DNA from 2 places in the Desemzia sp. FAM 23988 genome. Region 2 is predicted to be linked to the other one. Evidence: a T-box and tRNA genes for the amino acid it is inferred to sense, from the RefSeq annotation. Region 2 holds a T-box; the other holds one or more tRNA genes.
What was found. The T-box of region 2 lies ahead of serS (serine--tRNA ligase). A T-box ahead of a tRNA ligase gene usually reads a tRNA of that ligase, here a tRNA-Ser.
Positions count from the first base shown of each region.

Region 1: it encodes a tRNA-Ser, which carries the amino acid that the T-box ahead of serS (serine--tRNA ligase) is inferred to sense. The anticodon was not compared.

Region 1 is NZ_JBGQQS010000002.1:17-3,124, forward strand. It holds tRNA gene ACEN4L_RS01410 (tRNA-Arg) at 23-96, shown strand; tRNA gene ACEN4L_RS01415 (tRNA-Pro) at 127-200, shown strand; tRNA gene ACEN4L_RS01420 (tRNA-Ala) at 210-282, shown strand; tRNA gene ACEN4L_RS01425 (tRNA-Met) at 311-384, shown strand; tRNA gene ACEN4L_RS01430 (tRNA-Ile) at 407-480, shown strand; tRNA gene ACEN4L_RS01435 (tRNA-Ser) at 518-607, shown strand; tRNA gene ACEN4L_RS01440 (tRNA-Met) at 649-721, shown strand; tRNA gene ACEN4L_RS01445 (tRNA-Asp) at 762-834, shown strand; tRNA gene ACEN4L_RS01450 (tRNA-Gly) at 841-911, shown strand; tRNA gene ACEN4L_RS01455 (tRNA-Ile) at 917-990, shown strand; tRNA gene ACEN4L_RS01460 (tRNA-Ser) at 1,037-1,124, shown strand; tRNA gene ACEN4L_RS01465 (tRNA-Glu) at 1,167-1,238, shown strand; tRNA gene ACEN4L_RS01470 (tRNA-Ser) at 1,280-1,369, shown strand; tRNA gene ACEN4L_RS01475 (tRNA-Met) at 1,411-1,483, shown strand; tRNA gene ACEN4L_RS01480 (tRNA-Asp) at 1,523-1,595, shown strand; tRNA gene ACEN4L_RS01485 (tRNA-Phe) at 1,611-1,683, shown strand; tRNA gene ACEN4L_RS01490 (tRNA-Gly) at 1,694-1,764, shown strand; tRNA gene ACEN4L_RS01495 (tRNA-Ile) at 1,782-1,855, shown strand; tRNA gene ACEN4L_RS01500 (tRNA-Glu) at 1,883-1,954, shown strand; gene ACEN4L_RS01505 (hypothetical protein) at 2,394-3,108, opposite strand, start outside.
Region 2 is NZ_JBGQQS010000021.1:1,274-19,618, reverse strand. It holds gene ACEN4L_RS10675 (chloride channel protein) at 1-109, opposite strand, end outside; gene ACEN4L_RS10670 (AI-2E family transporter) at 286-783, opposite strand; gene ACEN4L_RS10665 (hypothetical protein) at 1,149-1,469, opposite strand; gene ACEN4L_RS10660 (hypothetical protein) at 1,563-1,727, opposite strand; gene ACEN4L_RS10655 (DUF5626 family protein) at 1,999-2,385, shown strand; gene ACEN4L_RS10650 (helix-turn-helix domain-containing protein) at 2,485-3,000, opposite strand; tRNA gene ACEN4L_RS10645 (tRNA-Val) at 3,207-3,279, shown strand; gene ACEN4L_RS10640 (PTS transporter subunit IIC) at 3,563-4,579, opposite strand; gene rsmG (16S rRNA (guanine(527)-N(7))-methyltransferase RsmG) at 5,094-5,810, shown strand; gene noc (nucleoid occlusion protein) at 5,945-6,817, shown strand; gene ACEN4L_RS10625 (ParA family protein) at 6,945-7,706, shown strand; gene ACEN4L_RS10620 (ParB/RepB/Spo0J family partition protein) at 7,699-8,586, shown strand; gene ACEN4L_RS10615 (DUF951 domain-containing protein) at 8,621-8,830, shown strand; gene ychF (redox-regulated ATPase YchF) at 8,853-9,953, shown strand; gene ACEN4L_RS10605 (DUF1129 domain-containing protein) at 9,977-10,693, shown strand; gene guaB (IMP dehydrogenase) at 11,023-12,504, shown strand; gene ACEN4L_RS10595 (response regulator transcription factor) at 13,345-14,031, shown strand; gene ACEN4L_RS10590 (sensor histidine kinase) at 14,094-15,218, shown strand; gene ACEN4L_RS10585 (serine hydrolase) at 15,432-16,787, shown strand; T-box leader at 16,858-17,096, shown strand; gene serS (serine--tRNA ligase) at 17,152-18,345, shown strand, end outside.

The sequences.
Region 1 (3,108 bases), on a different contig from region 2:
CCGGCCCTCGGCACCATTATTAGCACCCATAGCTCAATTGGATAGAGTACTTGACTACGAATCAAGCGGTTGCAAGTTCGACTCTTGCTGGGTGCATCTCTTTTAAAGAGTTTTTACTAACGTATACGGGAATTAGCTCAGCTTGGTAGAGCACTTGGTTTGGGACCAAGGGGTCGCAGGTTCGAATCCTGTATTCCCGATTTTATTTAGGGGCCTTAGCTCAGCTGGGAGAGCGCCTGCCTTGCACGCAGGAGGTCAGCGGTTCGATCCCGCTAGGCTCCATTGCAACAAGATTTCTTAATTTAATTATGGCGGTGTAGCTCAGCTGGCTAGAGCGTCCGGTTCATACCCGGGAGGTCGGGGGTTCGATCCCCTCCGCCGCTACTTTAATTGAATAAAAGAACTTGGACCTTTAGCTCAGTTGGTTAGAGCAGACGGCTCATAACCGTCCGGTCGCAGGTTCGAGTCCTGCAAGGTCCACTTTGATCTTTTCGATTAGAATTACCTTGTATTTCACGGAGGATTACCCAAGTCCGGCTGAAGGGAACGGTCTTGAAAACCGTCAGGTGTGTAAAAGCACGCAAGGGTTCGAATCCCTTATCCTCCTTATTGTGTCTGTAAGCAGTCATGGAAATTTATATTTATTATCGCGGGGTAGAGCAGTTGGCAGCTCGTCGGGCTCATAACCCGGAGGTCGCAGGTTCGAGTCCTGCCCCCGCAATAGTGCAACAATGCACTGAAAGAAAAATTAAGCTGATTTTGGTCTCGTGGTGTAGGGGTTAACATGTCTGCCTGTCACGCAGAAGATCGCGGGTTCGATTCCCGTCGAGACCGTTTTATGCGGGTGTAGTTTAGTGGTAAAACCTCAGCCTTCCAAGCTGATGATGGGAGTTCGATTCTCCTCACCCGCTTTTATGGGCCTATAGCTCAGCTGGTTAGAGCGCACGCCTGATAAGCGTGAGGTCGATGGTTCGAGTCCATTTAGGCCCATTACACCAATTAATTTATTGGTTTGTAAAAAGTAAAATTGTGGTTTGGGGAAGTACTCAAGTGGCTGAAGAGGCGCCCCTGCTAAGGGTGTAGGTCGTTAACGCGGCGCGAGGGTTCAAATCCCTCCTTCTCCGTTAGTTTTAGCACCAATCCATAATATTTCTATCAAGTTATCTGGCCCGTTGGTCAAGCGGTTAAGACACTGCCCTTTCACGGCGGTAACACGGGTTCGAATCCCGTACGGGTCATGAGGTTTTAAACCTCTTCAAAATAAACAATTGTTTATATCGGAGGATTACCCAAGTCCGGCTGAAGGGAACGGTCTTGAAAACCGTCAGGTGTGTAAAAGCACGCAAGGGTTCGAATCCCTTATCCTCCTTATCGTGTCTGTAAGCAGTCATGGAAATTTATATTTATTATCGCGGGGTAGAGCAGTTGGCAGCTCGTCGGGCTCATAACCCGGAGGTCGCAGGTTCGAGTCCTGCCCCCGCAATGTGCAGCAGTGCACTGAAAGAAAAATTAAGCTGATTTTGGTCTCGTGGTGTAGGGGTTAACATGTCTGCCTGTCACGCAGAAGATCGCGGGTTCGATTCCCGTCGAGACCGTTTAATTGAATATTTGGCCCGGTAGCTCAGTTGGTAGAGCACTTGATTGAAGCTCAAGGTGTCGGCAGTTCGACTCTGTCCCGGGCCATAACTAAAATGCGGGTGTAGTTTAGTGGTAAAACCTCAGCCTTCCAAGCTGATGATGGGAGTTCGATTCTCCTCACCCGCTCTTTTTTTATGTCTTTTGGGCCTATAGCTCAGCTGGTTAGAGCGCACGCCTGATAAGCGTGAGGTCGATGGTTCGAGTCCATTTAGGCCCATATTCTTCTTAGAAAAATAATTAATCAGGCCCGTTGGTCAAGCGGTTAAGACACTGCCCTTTCACGGCGGTAACACGGGTTCGAATCCCGTACGGGTCATTAAAATACAGAATGCTAAAAAGAGCTGTTCACAGTCAAATGACGTGAACAGCTCTTTTTGGTTGGTTTGACGTACGCAGGGGCAGTAAGATACCTGAGACAGCACCTATCGTTTCTTGAATAGGTTGGACATTCTATGCTAGCTGGACTCTATGCTGGAGAAATTTATTATCTCAAGTTCCATATTATCAGCTTATTCCCATTTCAGCTGTTCTACATCTTGGAGGACGGTAGTTTTATGAGGAAGAAAAAGATTTTATTTCTCATACTGGATTAAACGTTATTACGGATACTTTGCTGATTGCTCATTATGAATTGTAAATAAATAGAATATAAAAAAGAGAATTTTCGAATATAAAATCAGCAAAAATACCTTCATTAGAATGTGGTATTCTACCTTCATGCTAACAAAGTTATTTTTGCTGGGTGTATTCATGTTTTAAAGATTTGCGAAATAGAGGATTTCTGCAAAAATAAAGATTACTGTATACAGAAGTTGGAACAGCCGGAACGTTTTCAGTGTGACAGATTTGGAGTCTTTCCAACTATGAGTGATAAATAATCTGGCCAGACGGATGGCTAACGGGAGAGTTAAAATAAAAAGAAACAACTCCATACGAAATGTACTATACAAAAATAGTCCTGTACTTAGATAAATGAAAATCAGTAGGGTTACCAATATATAAGACTGGCCTATTGCAACACGAGGAGATTTTTTTTCTGCTAAATAACTGCCGATTTCAATAAACAAATGTAAGATGACCAATGGTGTACTCCAGACAATCAGTATTAAAGGAAGAAATTGCGCTTGAATAAAGAAACTTAAGTAGGTCAGCATACCACCTTTGAAAATTCCTAAAATCAAGACAGCAACAATAGGAAACTGGTTATCTTTAAGAACTTGTTGGAAATGAATGATTAAACTATATAAGATAATTAATAAAGCAATAGAATAATGGGATTGAAAGCTGAGAAATGCTATTAACAAGATATTCATTAATTCCATAAGATAAAACGGACCTTTAAGTTCTGATTTATTGAGAAACGAGTGCTTTTTTAAATAATTTTCAATACAGTAATTTACGAAAAGCAGTAAATAAAAAGCGATAAATTTTCCAATATTCAATGGGACATATTGAACAGCATAAAGGGTC
Region 2 (18,345 bases):
CTCCTAAACGGAATAAACTGACAACTAAACCTGCAAAAATACCTACCACAATCCCTTTAGTGATGTATCGGATACGGCGGTCAGCAAGTACAGAAAATAATTTTTTCACGATAACGAGGTCCTTTCTCTATAAAATTGACTTTTAGACTCTACTTTCTATACTACTACTTTTCATTTAGCTAAAACAGGGCGTTTTTTTGAACAGTTAATAAAAAAAAGGGCTCAACACTGGATATTCCTCCAGTGTTGAGCCCTTTTTGTCGGCTGCCGCTTGTGTACAACTAATTATTTGTAATCTGATTCTTCTATCACCTGATGCATATCGCGGACGCTAAAGATCGCTTTGATGATAATCGCTACAACTGCACCCAAAAGAGCTCCAATCGGTCCAAATATCAACACACAGACAATAGTAGACAGGAATGTGTACAGTGGACGAACTCCAATTTGTTTCCCAGTCAGATAAGGTTCTGCGAATTGGCGTACCAGCAAGATGACAACGTAAAGCACTGCGATTTTCCAAGCGACATCACCATCGCCCATTAATGCACGAATGATGGCCCAAGGAAGCATGATGATTCCACTGCCTAAAATTGGAATCATATCTACAATAGCGATACCTAGAGCTTTTAATCCCCACCAGTCGATTCCGATCACTACAAATCCAATACACAGCAAAACAAATGTTAAGACAGAAAGTTTTAGTTGAGCAATCAGGAAACCTTTGATTCCTTTACCGGTCGCATACAAAATTTCTCTTAAATAATAAGCCCATTTATCCATTTTCAAATCCCTCTCTTGATGAATTAGTAGGTGTAGTATAACACGAAGCTTTCCTATTTTACTCAGTCTAAGGTTTGAGCAATGGATTTTGGAGGATTATTTCCTGGGAAATAAAAAATGAATACTTATTTTGCATTAAGCAGATAGAAAAAATCATAACAATCTTGACCAGACAAAACTCGCTGCATTATGGATAGTAAAACTATCTTCAGGAATAGAAAGTTCTTGTGCTATCAGTTCTCTAAAATTTTCTTCAGAGAGAGTAGTTGATATTCTATAACTACTTTTCCCGTAATTCTCCCAAATGCCCAGTATTTCTAAAATAGGCTGGTTCTCTATTAAAGGTCTGGGAATAGTGGTAAATGTTACAATGTAATCAAATTTAGTCGTATTGCTTTTGAAAAAGTCACTTTAAATTGGTCTGTAGGAATATCTAATTCTGTATGAATCAATTGGATAAGCTCTGCTTTGAGAATGGTGATATTTCCTTTAAATGATAACTGACCGCTTTTTTCCCACTTAGCAACTTTTCTAAATAATTCATAACTTCTAATATCTGCGTAAGATTCATCTTGAAAAGTAACTACTGTATTAAACTGAGTTCCTAACAGTGAGGACTCATCACCTTGTTTAGCAGAATAAACAAATATTCCAATGACGACAAGTAGTATCAAAAGACCAAACATATCTTATCCCTCCATTACAGAATCCGCTTTCTTTTGGTTTATTATAACACATGTAGACACTAAAAATTTAAACAATGATTGGTTTTATAGGAGTTAATTCTTTTTATCGATATATTGGCAAGCTAGTTGAAAGATAACCAATATTAAAATGATCGAAATAAGGAAGGTTACTAAATTACTTCCAATACATACTTCAAAAAGAATATAAGATCCTCCTAAAATGATCGAAACACACGTAAGAAAAATGACTTCTTTCATAATTTATTTCTCCTCTTTCGCTCTTTTAACTATCATACTGAAAGTAATCAGCAATGACTATAAGCCATCAGTTGCTTTTTAGCACTCAATGGTTGCTGAAGTGTCAAAAGAAAAGAAATTTAATTTTAAGAGGGATTTTTTTACTTATTGTAAGTTTTATTCGAAGTGGGAAGTTAATAATTGTTCACTTAAATTAAAATAAGTAGTTATTAATGCGAACTTATCTGTTATATTTTATATGTTATTATAAAATATATTTGGAGGGATTTAGTTGAAAAAAATAGTTTTTCTTTTAAATTGTGTTACTTTTTTTAGTTTGGTCACTACAACGAAGGTGCACGCTGAAGAGACTTTTCCATCACCCTATAACAGTGTTTTTTATGATATAAACCAAGGCGGGATGCAACAATTTGAAGTTGAAGGCGATCTAGGGGAGACGTATATCATTAGTGTTGAAGAAGAGCCGCAATTTTTTATGAGGGCAAGCAACGTCAAGAATGGTACCTATAAAATTACTAAAGAAAGACCCTTACAGTGGAAGGCAAGCTATAAAATTGACATAAGCAATCAGAAAATTACAAGAGCACATTCTGCTTCGGCAACAGCTTTAATTGGAAGTTTTAAAAGCTTGCAACTAAAAGTAGATAGTCCTACATAAGCCACTTATTATTTAAAGAGAACGGTGCTGCTTGTAGAATCTTCTATAAATTTGAGAGCTAAATTATCTGGCAGTAATATTGTCATCACGTACTAGTTATTAATCGCCAAGATATTCAACAGTTGTTGTGCCCCAGCCCATATAGTCGCCGACAGCACTATACACAACAAATACATTAACGAATAAACAACAAGCACATGCTAAGTACACCAACTTATAGAGTGTGTTTGTTTTTTTGTTGCGCTTGATGAGGAATGGAGCCACAATAAACCCTAAAGGTGCAATTAAACAACCAATAAAAGCAAGAATCAATAGTATAAGCCCTTCGTCTTTTACAGAATTTCCACGAATGAAATCCAATTTTTGATAATTTTCCTCAATTTTAACTTCATTTTCTGCTATTTTCTTTTTAAATTCCTGATTCTCTTTCAGTAATTCATCAATGGAAACTTCGTAGTAGTTGCTTAACTTTACTAAATTATCTAAATCAGGGTAACTATTGCCATTTTCCCATTTTGAGATGGATTGTCTTGAAATATGCAACAGTTCTGCTACATCACCCTGCGAGTATCCTTTTTTGATTCTACTTTCTTTTAATTTTTCTCCTAAGGCCATTTGTTTTCCTCCTTATGTCTTACTCATGCTTATCATACCGAAACTAAAGGTTATTGACTATCATTTATTAGTTGTATTTTAGCACCTGCTAGTTGCTGCAATAGAGGAACATGCAGCACCATACAATTATTTTTATATTGTAGTATTTACGAACCGTTATTTTTAAGGTATACTAATTAAGGATTGTGTAACAATGAACAAAAAAAGGTTCCTTAGCTCAGTTGGGAGAGCATCACCTCGACAAGGTGGGGGTCGCTGGTTCGAGCCCAGTAGGGACCATCAATTATAAAACGGCAGCGGATTTTTTCTTAAAGGTCCTTGCCGTTTTTTCTTACCTATTTTTTAAGTATTAGAGAAAATAAATTAAGAAACAAGCTTGTAACTTAGTCAAAGCTTTGAAAGTAAAGCCCTCAATAATTCTTTCAGGAATAGTCACAGAATCGAGACAGCAGTCTTTATTCTAGGGCTATTTTTTAGATGCAATATAGCTAAGAGATATTCAGCATATACGTAAAAAAGGTGTCAGCGTAAAATCACGCCGACACCTTATATAGAGATGATTTTATTTAACTACTAAAGCCATATCCCCTTTACGCACATACTCAAATTTATTCATGGCAAATGAGATAAAGAAAGTAACTGCAAATGGAACGACCACACCAGCAATCATATAATTAAGGAAGCTGCTTAAACCTTGAGTCCCAAGAATAGTGATGGGAGCGATGAAAGAACAGAATCCCAGACCGCCTAATGCGCTAGCAGTAGTCAAACCAAGTACTGACGTTGCGATGGGTGCAGCGATTGCACATGCAATAGTCGGTGCTACAAGAATCATTGGATTTTTAATGATGTTTGGCAGCTGTACTTTTGGTGTACAAATAAATTGAGCCAAAAATCCGCCTAAGTCATTTTCACGTAACGATACAAATGAGAAGGCTACATACATACTAGTTGTGCCGATTAACATAGCAGCACTGGATACAGGATCTAAGTTTAAGGCGATAGCTATTGCAGCGGAAGAAGCAGGAGACATCAGTACAAGACCTCCGACCATAGCAATAACAGCAGAACCGATAACAGGGTAACCAGCAACAGAAGCCGAAATAAATGCACTAATCGTATTCAATAAAGGCGAGATCACAAAGTTCAAATAATACCCGCTGATACCACCAACCAAAACAGCTGATAAAGGAATAGCCATCATATCTAAAGGCGTTTTTCCGGAAGTTCGTTTTCCGATAAATGTAGCAATAGTAGCTGCGATCAAACAACCAATTGGTTCACCTGAAGCAATGGTGATCAACCCATCGGCAGTTGTTTGAACAGCACCTGCACCTACCGTCCCAGCGGCCATAGCACTAAAGATGGTCAAGGTGTTCCCACCTAGCATAATAGCGATTCCTGCACCAATTGCTGGTGCCATCAGCATTTTCGTTGCTACGCCAATAGTCACTAAAACAGAGAGACCAGTCATGTTGCCAATAGTTTCTAACAATAAGCCGATACCGATGGTGACGAAAATAGCATTGGCTATTCCTGATGATGCCTTGTACATGCGATCTACTAAATATTTTTTCATACTTGTTGCCCTCCATTTTTAGTGATAGTTTTGGTCTTTTATGTCATCTAGGTAAAAAACGAAATAAAAAAAGAAGCAAGCCCCAAATCGTTCAGGCTTGCTTCATTACTAAAGCTAAGCCCGTGTACGCGAACAAGGACTCAACTAAATGAATAGTTCGAATCCTAGCTAAAGTAATAAAATGACAATGACGACAAAAGAGGTGCTGAAAATACGAGAAACAGGTCTCGCTAGATGTGTTTTTAGATTCATCATTTTTCAACAACTCCTTTGTCTGCACTGTATTTTTTGACCATTGAAGATAGTTTAACGACCTTCCATGAGAATGTCAATAAATAAAATCATTTGATTTTAATCTTTCTAATCTAATTGTTATCAAACGAGGGAATAGACAGAAATTTTTCGTAAAAATTCTTCTAAAAGCATTGAAGTTCAAAGGGATTTGTTATACAGTTAAACAAGTAATCCGTGAAACAAATTGTGTTTCACATTTGGAAAACAAGGAGTTGGAATGATGAACCCAGAAGAGTTTAAAAAAGCCCTTCAAGAGAAAGGGATTCCGCTTACAGAGAAGAAAATGGAACAGTTTGAGCAATATTTAAAACTGTTGCAAGAGTGGAACGAAAAAATCAACTTAACCGCAATTACTCAACGTGAAGAAGTTTATCTGAAACATTTTTATGATTCGATTACAGCTGGATTGTATGTGGATTTTACTAAAGGGGTCCAAAGCCTGTGTGATGTAGGTGCTGGTGCAGGATTTCCAAGCATCCCCCTAAAAATCGTTTTTCCAGAGTTGGAAGTAACGATTGTTGATTCATTAAATAAGCGAATTCAATTTTTGAATTTACTAGTTGAAACACTAGGATTAGAAAATGTTCATTTGTACCATGATCGAGCAGAAACATTTGGTCAGAATAAGCAATTCAGAGAAACTTTTGACTATGTTACAGCCAGAGCTGTAGCCAGAATGAGTGTATTGTCGGAATTGTGTTTGCCTTTGGTTAAAAAGGGTGGAGCATTTATAGCTATGAAAGCAGCCAGCAGCGAAACAGAAATGCAAGACAGTAAAAAAGCCATCGCTACTTTAGGCGGTAAGTTTCGCGAGGAATTTTCTTTTGAGTTGCCGAATGAAGCTGGTGAACGTCATATCTTAGTGATCGATAAGAAAAAAGAAACCCCAAATAAATACCCTAGAAAACCAGGTACCCCAAATAAAAATCCTTTGTAACGAACCAATTGCATCAGCATTTGAACAAGGATTGTCTTTTTGTGGCAGTACCTATGTTTTAAGAATGGCATTTGTTATAATAGAGGAGTATTTGGAGTTGTACAGAGTAGAAATTAAGGGGAGTTTAGCGAATTATGGCTTTGTCTGATTTGTTTGGTTCAGGAAAATCCAAGAAAAAAACAGAGAAAATGGAAGAAATATTTGCGGAGGAACTCAGTGATTCATCAAAAGTGCAACAGATTCCGATAGAAAATATTCGTCCCAACCAGTTCCAGCCTAGAAAAATCTTTAATGACGAAAAGCTGCAGGAACTTTCGCGTACTATAGAAGAGCATGGTTTGATCCAACCGATCATTTTGCGTAAAACAGAAGAAGATCATTATGAGATTATTGCTGGGGAGCGTCGCTTTCGAGCTGTTCAACTATTAGAATGGAAAGAAGTTACAGCGATCGTTACGGAAATGACGGATAAAGAAACCGCATCGGTAGCGTTGATCGAGAATTTGCAGCGCGAAGAGTTGACTTCTATTGAAGAAGCACAAGCATATCGAGACTTGATGCACATGAATAAGATTACTCAAGAAACATTAGCTGGACGTATTGGGAAAAGCCAATCTTTTGTAGCCAATAAATTGAGGTTGCTGAAGTTGTCTGAACCGGTCAGAAAGGCTTTATTGCAAAATGAGATCACTGAACGACATGGACGTAGTTTGTTGGCAGTGGACGCAGAAAAACAACAAGAATACCTCGACCGGATCAAAGCAGAAAAATTAACGGTCAAAGAAGTAGAACAACTCATTAAAAATGAAACTGTAGAGTTGTCAAAAGAAGTTCCGAAAAAAGCTAGACGAAAAAGCGTCTCTAAAGATGTTCGTTTGGCGATGAATACGATCAAAAAAACAGTCTCTATGGTAAAAGAGACCGGTATGAAGATCAAAGCAACCGAAGAAAACTTAGAGGATGTTTATCGGATCACGATTGAGATCCCTAAAGACAAAAAAGAATAAAGAGCGGCAAATGAAAAATCATTTGGAAAAGATGCGTATAAGGAGAGATGCGTGTCGTGTCTCTTTTTTGGCGTTGGAAAAGAAGAATTGTTCAGCTTTAGCAAGTTTATAATATGGAGGAAATGAAATGGCCCGAGTGATATCAGTAGCAAATCAAAAAGGCGGCGTTGGAAAAACAACCACAACGGTAAATCTAGGCGCTGCATTAGCGCATCAAGGAAAGAAAATTTTATTGATTGATATTGATGCACAAGGAAATGCGACAAGTGGTTTAGGAGTACGTAAGGTAGATGTTGAAAAAGACATTTATGATGTGTTGGTAAATGAAACCCCGATAGCAGAAGTTGTCATGCCATCCTCTAGAGAAAATCTATGGGTAGTGCCGGCAACTATTCAATTGGCTGGGGCAGAAATTGAATTAACGACGCAAATGGCTCGAGAATCTCGTCTAAAAAGTGCTTTGCGTGACTTGCAGGATGAGTACGATTATATTTTGATTGATTGTCCGCCTTCACTAGGGCATTTAACCATCAATGCTTTTACAGCTAGTGATTCCATTCTTATCCCAGTACAATGTGAGTACTATGCTCTTGAAGGGTTAAGCCAACTGCTGAATACAGTCCGGCTGGTTCAAAAACACTTTAACCCTGATCTAAGAATCGAAGGGGTATTGCTGACGATGTTAGATGCACGAACAAATCTAGGCTATGAAGTAGTAGATGAAGTGAAAAAATATTTCCGTGAAAAAGTCTACAAAACGATCATTCCACGCAACATTCGTTTATCTGAAGCTCCAAGTCACGGGCTTTCTATTATTGATTACGATCCACGTTCCAGAGGTGCAGAAGTTTATGTTGAACTAGCAAAGGAAGTGTTAGCAGTTGGTTAATAAAAACAGTAAAGGTCTCGGTCGCGGAATCGATGCGTTGTTTACGGAATTTGCAGAATTTGATAAAGTGGACGCCAATGACGAACGAGTACAAGAGATTCAGCTGAGTGAGATTCGTCCGAATCCTTATCAACCGCGCCGTACTTTTGACGAAGAAGCGTTGAATGAGTTAGCGGCTTCGATCAAACAGTCCGGTGTGTTCCAGCCGATCATTTTACGTGAGTCTGCAGCAAAAGGGTTTGAAATCATTGCCGGAGAGCGTCGGTTTAGAGCTTCTAAACTAGCTGGTAAAGACACGATTCCGGCTATTGTCAGAGAGTTTGACGAAGAAACGATGATGCAAGTTGCCGTATTGGAAAACTTGCAACGGGAAGATTTATCCCCTCTTGAAGAAGCAGAAGCTTACAACATGTTAATGAAAAATTTGAAATTGACTCAAGAAGAAGTGGCTCAACGATTAGGAAAAAGTCGTCCGTACATCGCCAATTATTTAAGATTGTTGGGATTGCCAGAGGAAGTCAAAAAAATGTTGCAAACGAATACTATTTCAATGGGACAAGCCCGCACGCTATTGGGTTTAAAAGATAAAAAGCAAATCGTCCGAGTGGCCAAAAAAGTGATCAAAGATAATCTGACCGTTCGACAAATCGAGCAGTTGGTATCACAGATGAATGAAAGCAAACAAAAACCACAGTCTAAAGAACCTGTGAAAAAGCCTTATTATATTCGTGAAAGCGAAGAGCGTTTGATGGATAAATTTGGCACAAATGTCTCAATCAATGACAAGAAAAGCAAAGGAAAGATTGAAATTGAGTATCTTTCTACAGAGGATTTAACTCGGATCTTGGATATTCTTGAGATTCAATTTGATGAGGAATGAGTCCGGGCATAACTAAAGAATGGAAGTGGCTTTGATGTATGATTTAAACGATATTGTAGAAATGAAAAAACCGCATCCTTGTGGCGCAAATCGCTGGCAAATCATCCGTATGGGAATGGATATTCGCATCAAGTGCACAAAGTGCGGTCATATGGTCATGATGCCGAGAAGAGATTTTGAACGGAAAATGAAAAAAGTTCTTGAAACTGCAGAGAAGAAAAGTGAATCGAGCAGTAAATTTTAATCATAGAAAGTGAGCAGATAGTATGCCATTAACAGCAGGAATAGTAGGATTGCCGAATGTTGGAAAATCAACATTGTTTAACGCCATCACCAAAGCAGGAGCAGAAGCAGCAAATTACCCGTTTGCAACGATCGACCCTAACGTAGGAGTAGTAGAAGTACCGGATTACCGTTTGAATCGATTGACTGAACTAGTTGAACCGAAACGAACTGTTCCCACAACTTTTGAGTTTACAGATATTGCTGGAATCGTTAAAGGGGCTAGTAAAGGAGAAGGACTGGGAAATAAATTCTTGGCCAATATCCGTGAAGTAGATGCGATTTGTCAAGTCGTGCGTTGTTTTGATGATGACAATATCACGCATGTTAGCGGAAAAGTAGATCCGATCGATGATATCGAAACAATCAACTTAGAGTTGGTATTGGCGGATTTAGAGTCTGTTGATAAACGTCAAAAACGTGTAGCTAAAATGGCTAAAACTAAAGACAAGGAAGCTATGGCTGAATTAGCGGTTTTAAATAAAATCAAGCCGGCTTTAGAAGCTGGGCAACCCGCTCGTTCAGTAGACTTTACCGACGATGAAATGCCGACAGTAAAAAGCTTTTTCTTGTTAACAACAAAACCTGTTTTATATGTAGCTAACGTTGCAGAAGACGATATTACGAATGCTGATGAAAACGAATATGTAAAACAAGTGCGCGAGTATGCGGCTAAAGAAAATGCAGAAGTGATCGTGATTTGTGCACGTGCGGAAGAAGAAATTGCTGAACTGGATGATGATGAAAAAGCCATGTTCTTAGAAGACTTGGGAATTGAAGAAGCTGGTTTAGACAAATTGATTCGTTCTGCTTACAATCTACTAGGCTTGGGCACTTATTTCACAGCTGGTGTACAAGAAGTACGAGCTTGGACATTTAAAAAAGGCATGAAAGCTCCTCAAGCAGCCGGAGTAATCCATACAGATTTTGAACGAGGCTTTATTCGCGCTGAAACCATCGCTTATGAAGACTTTGATCAACTGGGCAGTGAAAAAGCAGCGAAAGAAGCAGGTAAAATGCGTTCAGAAGGTAAAGAGTATGTAGTTCAAGACGGCGACATTATGCTCTTTAGATTTAATGTATAGACTAAATAGGGGGCTTTAAATCGGTGAAGAAGAATGAAGAGAAAAAAGTAAACGCTGAACAAGCAGTAGATAATTTGGTAGCGTTGAAAGAAGAAAATACTACTTTATATGCACAATTGACTAACAAAAATGAAGATTACATGGCTAAACTGGACAAACGTTTGATAGAAGCTAATTACCCAGATGATGACAAAACAAGAGTGTTTAACGACATGTTAAAGAATATCATTTCTCAGCAAGCTTCTGGAATAACAGCCCGTAAATTATATGGTACGGTTACCGAGCGTTCTATTGAAATCGTTGAAGGTCCTCAACAAGCGGTTGACGGGAAAGCAGAACGTTCCGAAGATTGGAAGCTGTACGTAGATGGAGCACTGATGTTGGGTGGAATGTTTGCTTTGATTACAGGATTGTCCGCTTTGTTGGGAGATGGGGCTAATTCTACGGGTATGGGAATCATCACTCTTCTATTGAACTTCATAGTGGGGGGATTTGTTATTTTGGCGATCACTAAGAATGCACCTACACAAGGCGTCAAAGGAAGTTTATTGCGCTACATTTTAGTTTCCGTTGTAGCGATGTTTGCTTGGATTATCGTCATGACCGGATCAATGGCTCTTCTCCCAACTTCAATCAACGTCGTGTTGCCAGGCATCGTTAATCTGATTATCGGAGCACTTGCCTTTGCAGGGAAATGGTACTTCAAACGCAAATACCACGTAAAAGGGACCTTATTTTAAGAGCGTGGAGCAACCCATTTTGATTTCCAAAACACGTTATACTTACTGAACGACTTGCGACTGTGACAGTGGGAGGTTCTTTCCGAACAGTTGCGATTATGCAATGTTCATACAAAATAACTTAAGCTGCTGATTCCATTCGAGATTTATTTTCGAATCGAATCAGCAGTTTTTTATTTTGCTATTTGGAATGAGGAACAAATGAGAAAAGGAGGCAAATCTTGAAAGAAATGGGAAAACGGCTTGACGCAAGGGGGTTATTTTGATAGGTTAGATAGTAAAAAATCTGACAAAAGTTCAGTATATTTGAGAAGGAGTGCTTGATGGAAATGTCTAACTGGGAAACGAAATTTGCTAAAAAAGGGTTTACGTTTGATGATGTTTTATTAATGCCGGCGGAAAGCCATGTATTGCCGAATGATGTAGATTTGAGTGTTCAATTGACTAAAAAGATTAAATTGAATATTCCAATTATGAGTGCAAGTATGGATACTGTAACAGATGCAAATATGGCGATTGCTATGGCGCGTCAAGGCGGGTTAGGTGTTATTCATAAAAATATGAGTATTGAAGCGCAAGCTGATGAAGTACGTAAAGTAAAACGTTCAGAAAGCGGCGTTATTATTGATCCATTTTATTTGACTCCTGATCATCTTGTTTCAGATGCAGAAGCATTGATGTCCCGTTACCGTATCAGCGGTGTTCCAGTTGTCAACACAATGGAAGAACGCACATTAGTAGGAATTTTAACGAATCGTGATATGCGTTTCATCACAGATTACTCTCAAAAAATCAATGATGTCATGACGAAAGATAAACTTGTTACGGCTCCAGAAGGTACTTCTCTCAAAGAAGCAGAACAGTTATTGCATCAACACAAAATTGAAAAATTACCCTTAGTAGATAAAGAGGGTCGTTTGAGTGGGTTGATCACAATCAAAGATATTGAAAAGATCATCCAATTCCCTAATGGCGCTAAAGACAAACATGGTCGTTTATTAGTTGCTGCAGCAGTAGGAGTAACAAGTGATACGTTTGAACGTGCTCAAGCGTTAATTGACGCAGGTGTGGATGCTATTATTGTGGATACAGCCCATGGACATAGTGCCGGCGTTATCCGTAAAATCAAAGAAATTCGTGAAGAATTCCCAAATATTGATTTAATTGCTGGTAACGTGGCAACAGGCGCAGCAACTAGAGCGTTGTTCGATGTTGGAGTTGACGTTGTAAAAGTTGGTATTGGACCAGGTTCTATTTGTACGACACGTGTTGTTGCGGGTGTTGGTGTTCCTCAAATCACAGCGATTTACGATGCAGCTACAGCTGCTAAAGAGTATGGCAAATCTATTATTGCTGATGGCGGAATCAAGTATTCTGGAGACATTGTTAAAGCGATGGCTGCTGGAGGACACGCAGTAATGCTGGGCAGTATGTTAGCTGGTACAGATGAATCTCCAGGTGAATTCGAGATTTTCCAAGGACGCCGTTTCAAGACTTATCGTGGAATGGGCAGCTTAGGCGCAATGAAAGCTGGTTCCAGTGATCGTTACTTCCAAAAAGCAACCAATGAAGCGAATAAGCTAGTTCCTGAAGGTATCGAAGGACGTGTAGCTTATAAAGGAAGCGTCCAAGATATTATTTTCCAAATGCTTGGCGGAATCCGTTCAGGTATGGGATATGTTGGAGCAGGAAATTTAAAAGAGCTTCGTGAAGATGCTCAATTTGTTCAAATGAGTGGTGCAGGTTTACGCGAATCTCACCCACACGATGTACAAATTACAAAAGAATCACCAAACTACTCTATTCAGTAAGATAAGAGCGTGACGCAAGCCGTTTAGACTCTCGTAGAGTTCATCTCCTCCTTTTAATTGGGTGCTTTTCCCAAATAAAAGGAGGAGTGAAATCATAGAGAGTCTGGCTTGCATAACGCGTCTAGTAAGAGCGTGACGCAAGCCGTTTAGACTAAAAGATTGTCTCAGTTGAGGCAGTCTTTTTTTGTAAATTAAAATTTAGATATTTTAAGATTTCGTTTGGCTTGAAGAAAAGAGAAAAAATTCTTCCAAAATCGTGATTGCTGGGTGAAAGCCATGGGACCGCTTTGAGTCAAAAAGTGTCTCAAAGCTTTCAAACCTCAAAGTCCAAATAAATGCTGAAGCGTTAACTCGGACTAATTCGCATTTCATCTTGAACATAGCTACCAGCAATCACGATTTCTCCAGAATTTTTTTGTGTGTGAAAGTTAAGAGAGTTTATTTTTGAAACTATTTTTGCTTATTAAGAGAAATATATTGGAAGTAATAAAAGCTGTCTTAGAAGAACTTAAGTAGCGTAAATGACTAATCGTTGTACTATATTCTAAAAAAGCATAGGCGCTGGACTTCGCTACGCATACCGAATCCGTACTTCGCTAACGCTCCAACGGTTTCGGCAAAGCGTTCCTATGGATCTCACCAAGCACACTCGATTCTGGGGGAGATTTTACTAAGCAGCTGAATCATTTTCTGCGCATCTGTCTATTGAGATTTTCTTATAGCCAGTAGTCTAAACACTCTTCTCCACTCTCTTAAAACTTAATCATTATTTTACCTTTAGAGCGGCTATTTTTTGTTATGATGAAGGTGACTATATTCTAAGAAAAACGAGGGATTGTTATGAAAATATTGGTCGTTGATGATGATAAAGAAATTGTTGAATTATTAGGGATATATATTCAAAATGAGGGCTTCGATTTAGAGAAAGCCTATAATGGAAAAGATGCATTGAGCAAATTGAACACGCAAGAGATCGATTTAGTCGTTTTAGACGTCATGATGCCCGAAATGGACGGGTACGAGATCATTAAAGAAATTCGAAAAGACACGCAACTGCCTATTTTAATGTTGAGCGCTAAGACAACAGATGTGGATAAGATAAAAGGTTTAATGACGGGAGCCGATGATTATGTGGTCAAACCATTTAATCCGTTAGAAGTGATGGCCCGTATCAAATCATTGCTTCGCAGGAGTAAGTATATGGGAGTTCCTGAACAACCAGATAAATTGGAGATTGGGCCGCTGATTATTGAAAAAGAATCGCACGAAGTTTCAACAATTACTGGCACAAAAATTGTCCTTACGGTGTTGGAATTCGGTATTTTGTATTTATTGGCCAGTCATCCCAACCGTGTTTTCAGCGCAGAAGAAATTTTTGAACGTGTGTGGCAGCAAGAAAGTATTGTTTCTGCGAAAACCGTTATGGTTCACGTAAGTCATTTGCGCGATAAGATTGAAGAAGCTACTGGTGGAGAGAAAGTCATTCAAACAGTATGGGGAGTAGGGTATAAAATCGAAGATCGTTAAGGTGCGGTTTTATTTGCTGTCGCTAACAGTTCTTTCTACTATATATAAGGAGTTTTTTCCTCATGAAATTGTCCAGAAAAGAAAAAAGTAAAATGATTATAGAAGCTTTTATCACTGCAGGATTAATGTGCTTATCTTACTATGCTGTGCACATGATTTTTAGACGTGTAGTGCTGGCTTTTCCTGAATCATTCAAATCTATTTGGGTAATCGGTGACGTGATCATCAACCTTGAAGACGGCCAAGTGTTTACTTCTACACCACCATTTCTTATTTTATTACTGATATCCGTCGTAATAGTGACGTACTGGCGATTAAAAAGACGTTACCGTCAATACCAGCTGAACCACATTATCAGTGAACTGCATTACATTGCAGAAGGCCATTATGAACATCGAATTTCACATGATTACCGAGGAGATATGTCTGAAGTAGTGGATAGTATCCATGTGCTGGTAGACAGTACCGTGAGAGCCATGGAAGAGGAACGGATGATCGAACAATCAAAAGATGAGTTGATTACCAATGTCAGTCACGATATACGTACTCCTCTAACGTCCATTATCGGTTACTTAGGCTTGATTGAAGAAGGACGCTACCAAAGTAATGAAGAATTGTTGAAGTACACCAGAACTGCGTACACTAAAGCCAAGCAAATGAAAGTTCTGGTAGATGATCTGTTTGAATACACCAGAGTACGTCAAAAAACGACTCCTTTGACGCCGACTTCTTTTGATATGATCCAAATGCTGGAGCAAATTGCTGCTGATTTTGAGTTAGAAGCGAGCAAACGTGAAATGGAAATTGAAGTAGTGTCTCATTTAACTCATTTGCAGATGGAAGCGGACACTGAAAAGTTAGTGCGGGTATTCAATAATTTGTTATCAAATGCTTTGAAATACGGGAAAGACGGCAAACACATCTTAATTGAAGTGGAACAGGAAGCACAGGAAGCAGTGATCACCATCAAAAATGATGGGAAGAAAATTTCTTCCAAAGCTTTAGCGCATCTTTTTGATCGTTTTTACCGAGCGGATGAATCCCGTTCTCAAGAGACTGCTGGAACTGGTTTAGGTCTAGCGATTGCTCAAAGTATTGTAGAATTGCATCACGGGACGATCAGTGCAGTATCAGATAAAAACTGGACGCGTTTTATTATCCGACTTCCACTAAATTCTCTAGAGTGAAATGCTTGATTGTTTCACGTGAATCATTTTAAAAAAGTGTGAACACAAAACAGCCGTCATTCTTTCTTTAACGGGAAAGAGGGTTGTTTTTTTATACCTTCTTCGTTAATATAGAAAAAGCGAGAAAATTACTTATTTATCTCTATTCCTTAATGAATTTAAAAGAAAAACTAAAAAACAAATCATCATATGATTGAGGAGAACATAAAACCCATGAAAAAACTTAAAAAATTCGGAGCTATCCTTGCTACTACAATCTTAGTTGGGACAGCAGCGCCTACTTTTCAAATTGCTGGAACAGAATTTAACGTCACGACAGAAGCTGTAGCAGCTTCACAAGCACCTGAAATCAATGCAAATGCTGCCTTTGCTATAGAAGCAGGAACAGGAAAAGTGCTGTTGAACCAAAATGGAGACACTCCACTAGGAATTGCTTCGATGACGAAAATGATTGTAGAATATATTTTATTTGAAGCTATTGAGGCTGGCGAAGTGAGCTGGGATCAACAAGTTTCTATTAGTGATTATGCATTTAAGATCAGTCATGATACAAGACTGTCAAATGTTCATTTGCGTCAAGACGAAACTTATTCTATCGAAGAATTGTACCAGTCACTAGCAATCTATTCAGCAAATGGCTCAACGATCGCAATTGCTGAAGCTATTGCAGGATCAGAACCAGCTTTTGTTGACTTAATGAGAGAACAACTGGACGAGTGGGGTATCACAGAATACCAAATCTATAATGCTACAGGTTTAAATAATTCTGATTTACAAGGAAATGTTTATCCAGGTAGTTCAGAGACAGATGAAAACACTATGACTGCAAGAGGAATTGCTGAAGTAGCGATGCATTTGGTCAATGATTATCCAGAAGTATTGGAAACAACGAGTATTCCTAAAATGACTTTTAGAGAAGGAACTTCCGACGCTATTGATATGTCGAACTGGAACTGGATGCTGGAAGGTTTGTTATTTGAACGTGAAAACGTGGATGGTCTTAAAACAGGAACGACTGATTTTGCTGGAGCTTCAATAGCTGGTACGGCAAAAGAAGATGACATGCGTATTATCACTATCGTAATGAACGCAGAAAACGGTGAGACAGACAAAGGGGCTCGTTTCAAAGAAACCGATAAAATCATGGATTGGGTATTTGCCAACTGGGACTTCTTAGATGTTTATAAAGAAGGAGACGTTGTATCTGAAGCTGGAACGGTAGCTGTTGATAAAGGAAAAGCTGATTCTGCAGAGGTCTCAGCGGGTTCTGATGTAACGATTGTCGTCCCACAAGGAACAGACGCAGAATCTGTAACAGCTGACTTTGTTGCTGATCCAGAGTTGCTAAATGCGGAAGACCAAGTAACAGCTCCGCTTAAAAAAGGACAAGAGATGGGTAAAGTCCAAGTATCTGTTGAAGGTGAAGATCTAGGATACATTGATGGAAATGATGGGCAAGAAGTATCGGCTGTTGCAACAGAAGCCATTGAAAAAGCAAATGTATTTGTACTTTCAGGTCGTTGGGTTGGTAACTTCTTCTCAGATTTATTCGCTGATATCTTCAAGTAAGCCAAGTTTTAGTTTTTGTTGACTTATAAATAGCGATTCGATAAAATAAAAGCACATAAATTCAATAGACTGAACGTTAGTAATGTGAGCTAGTAAAGAAGAATTGATTTGCAGAGAGTCAGCGGGTGGTGCAAGCTGATAATTACTTTTCTTGAATCCATCACATGAAGTAAATAATGAACCTTAACGGCTTGTTGTTAAGTATTAAATTATTTCGGCTCCAGACCGTTATCTGAAGTAGAGAGTAGCTTTTTTATAAAGTTAAATCTGGGTGGTACCGCGAAATAGATAGTCCAATTCGTCCCTATATCATTAGGGACGAATTGGACTTTTTTTTGTACATACAATTTTAGGAGGGAAAACAATGTTAGACAACAAAGAGCTGAGAAACAATTTTGATGAAGTGGCTAAAAAATTAGCTGCTCGTGGAGTTAAGGAAGAAGAGTTGAATCGTTATCTCGAATTGGATGGTAAGAGACGTGATTTAATAGTCGAAACAGAAAAGTTAAAAAGCTACCGTAATGAAGTGTCCGATGCGATCGCTACATTAAAGCGCGCGAAAGAAAATGCAGAGAGTAAAATCGTTGAAATGCGTGAAGTAGGCGGAAAGATCAAACAGTTGGATCAAGAGTTGGCTACTATAGAAGAAAACCTGGAAAACATTGCCACTCGTTTACCTAATTTACCGCACGAATCAGTACCAGTTGGCGCTGATGAAGAAGAAAACGTAGAAATACGCAAATGGGGCGAAACTCCTAGTTATGACTTTGTACCTAAACCACACTGGGAAATAGGGGAAGAATTGGGAATTTTAGATTTCGAACGCGGCGCGAAAGTATCTGGCAGCCGTTTCCTTTACTATAAAGGACTTGGAGCCCGACTGGAACGAGCTGTTTACAATTTTATGTTAGACTTGCATATTTATGAACACAACTATACAGAAATGATGACACCTTACTTGGTAAACAGCAAAGCGATGTTTGGAACAGGACAATTCCCTAAATTTAAAGAAGATGTTTTCCAAATGCAAGACAGTGATCTGACCTTGATTCCAACCGCTGAAGTACCACTGACCAACTATTACCAAGATGAGATTATTGATGCAAAAGAATTGCCGATTTATTTCACAGCTTTAAGCCCTTCTTTTAGATCTGAAGCTGGAAGTGCTGGACGAGACACCAGAGGTTTGATTCGTTTGCACCAATTCAATAAAGTAGAAATGGTTAAATTTAGTAAACCTGAAGAATCATATGAAGAACTAGAAAAAATGACTGCTAATGCGGAGGATGTGCTGCAAAAATTGAATCTTCCTTACCGTGTGTTGGCATTGTGTACAGGAGATATGGGCTTTTCAGCAGCCAAAACATATGATTTAGAAGTATGGATACCTGCTCAAAATACGTATCGCGAAATTTCTTCTTGCTCAAATACGGAAGCTTTTCAAGCTAGAAGAGCAAAAATCCGCTACCGTAATGAAGAAACAGGCAAATTAGAATACGTTCATACGTTAAATGGTTCAGGACTAGCAGTAGGACGAACAGTAGCAGCTATTCTAGAA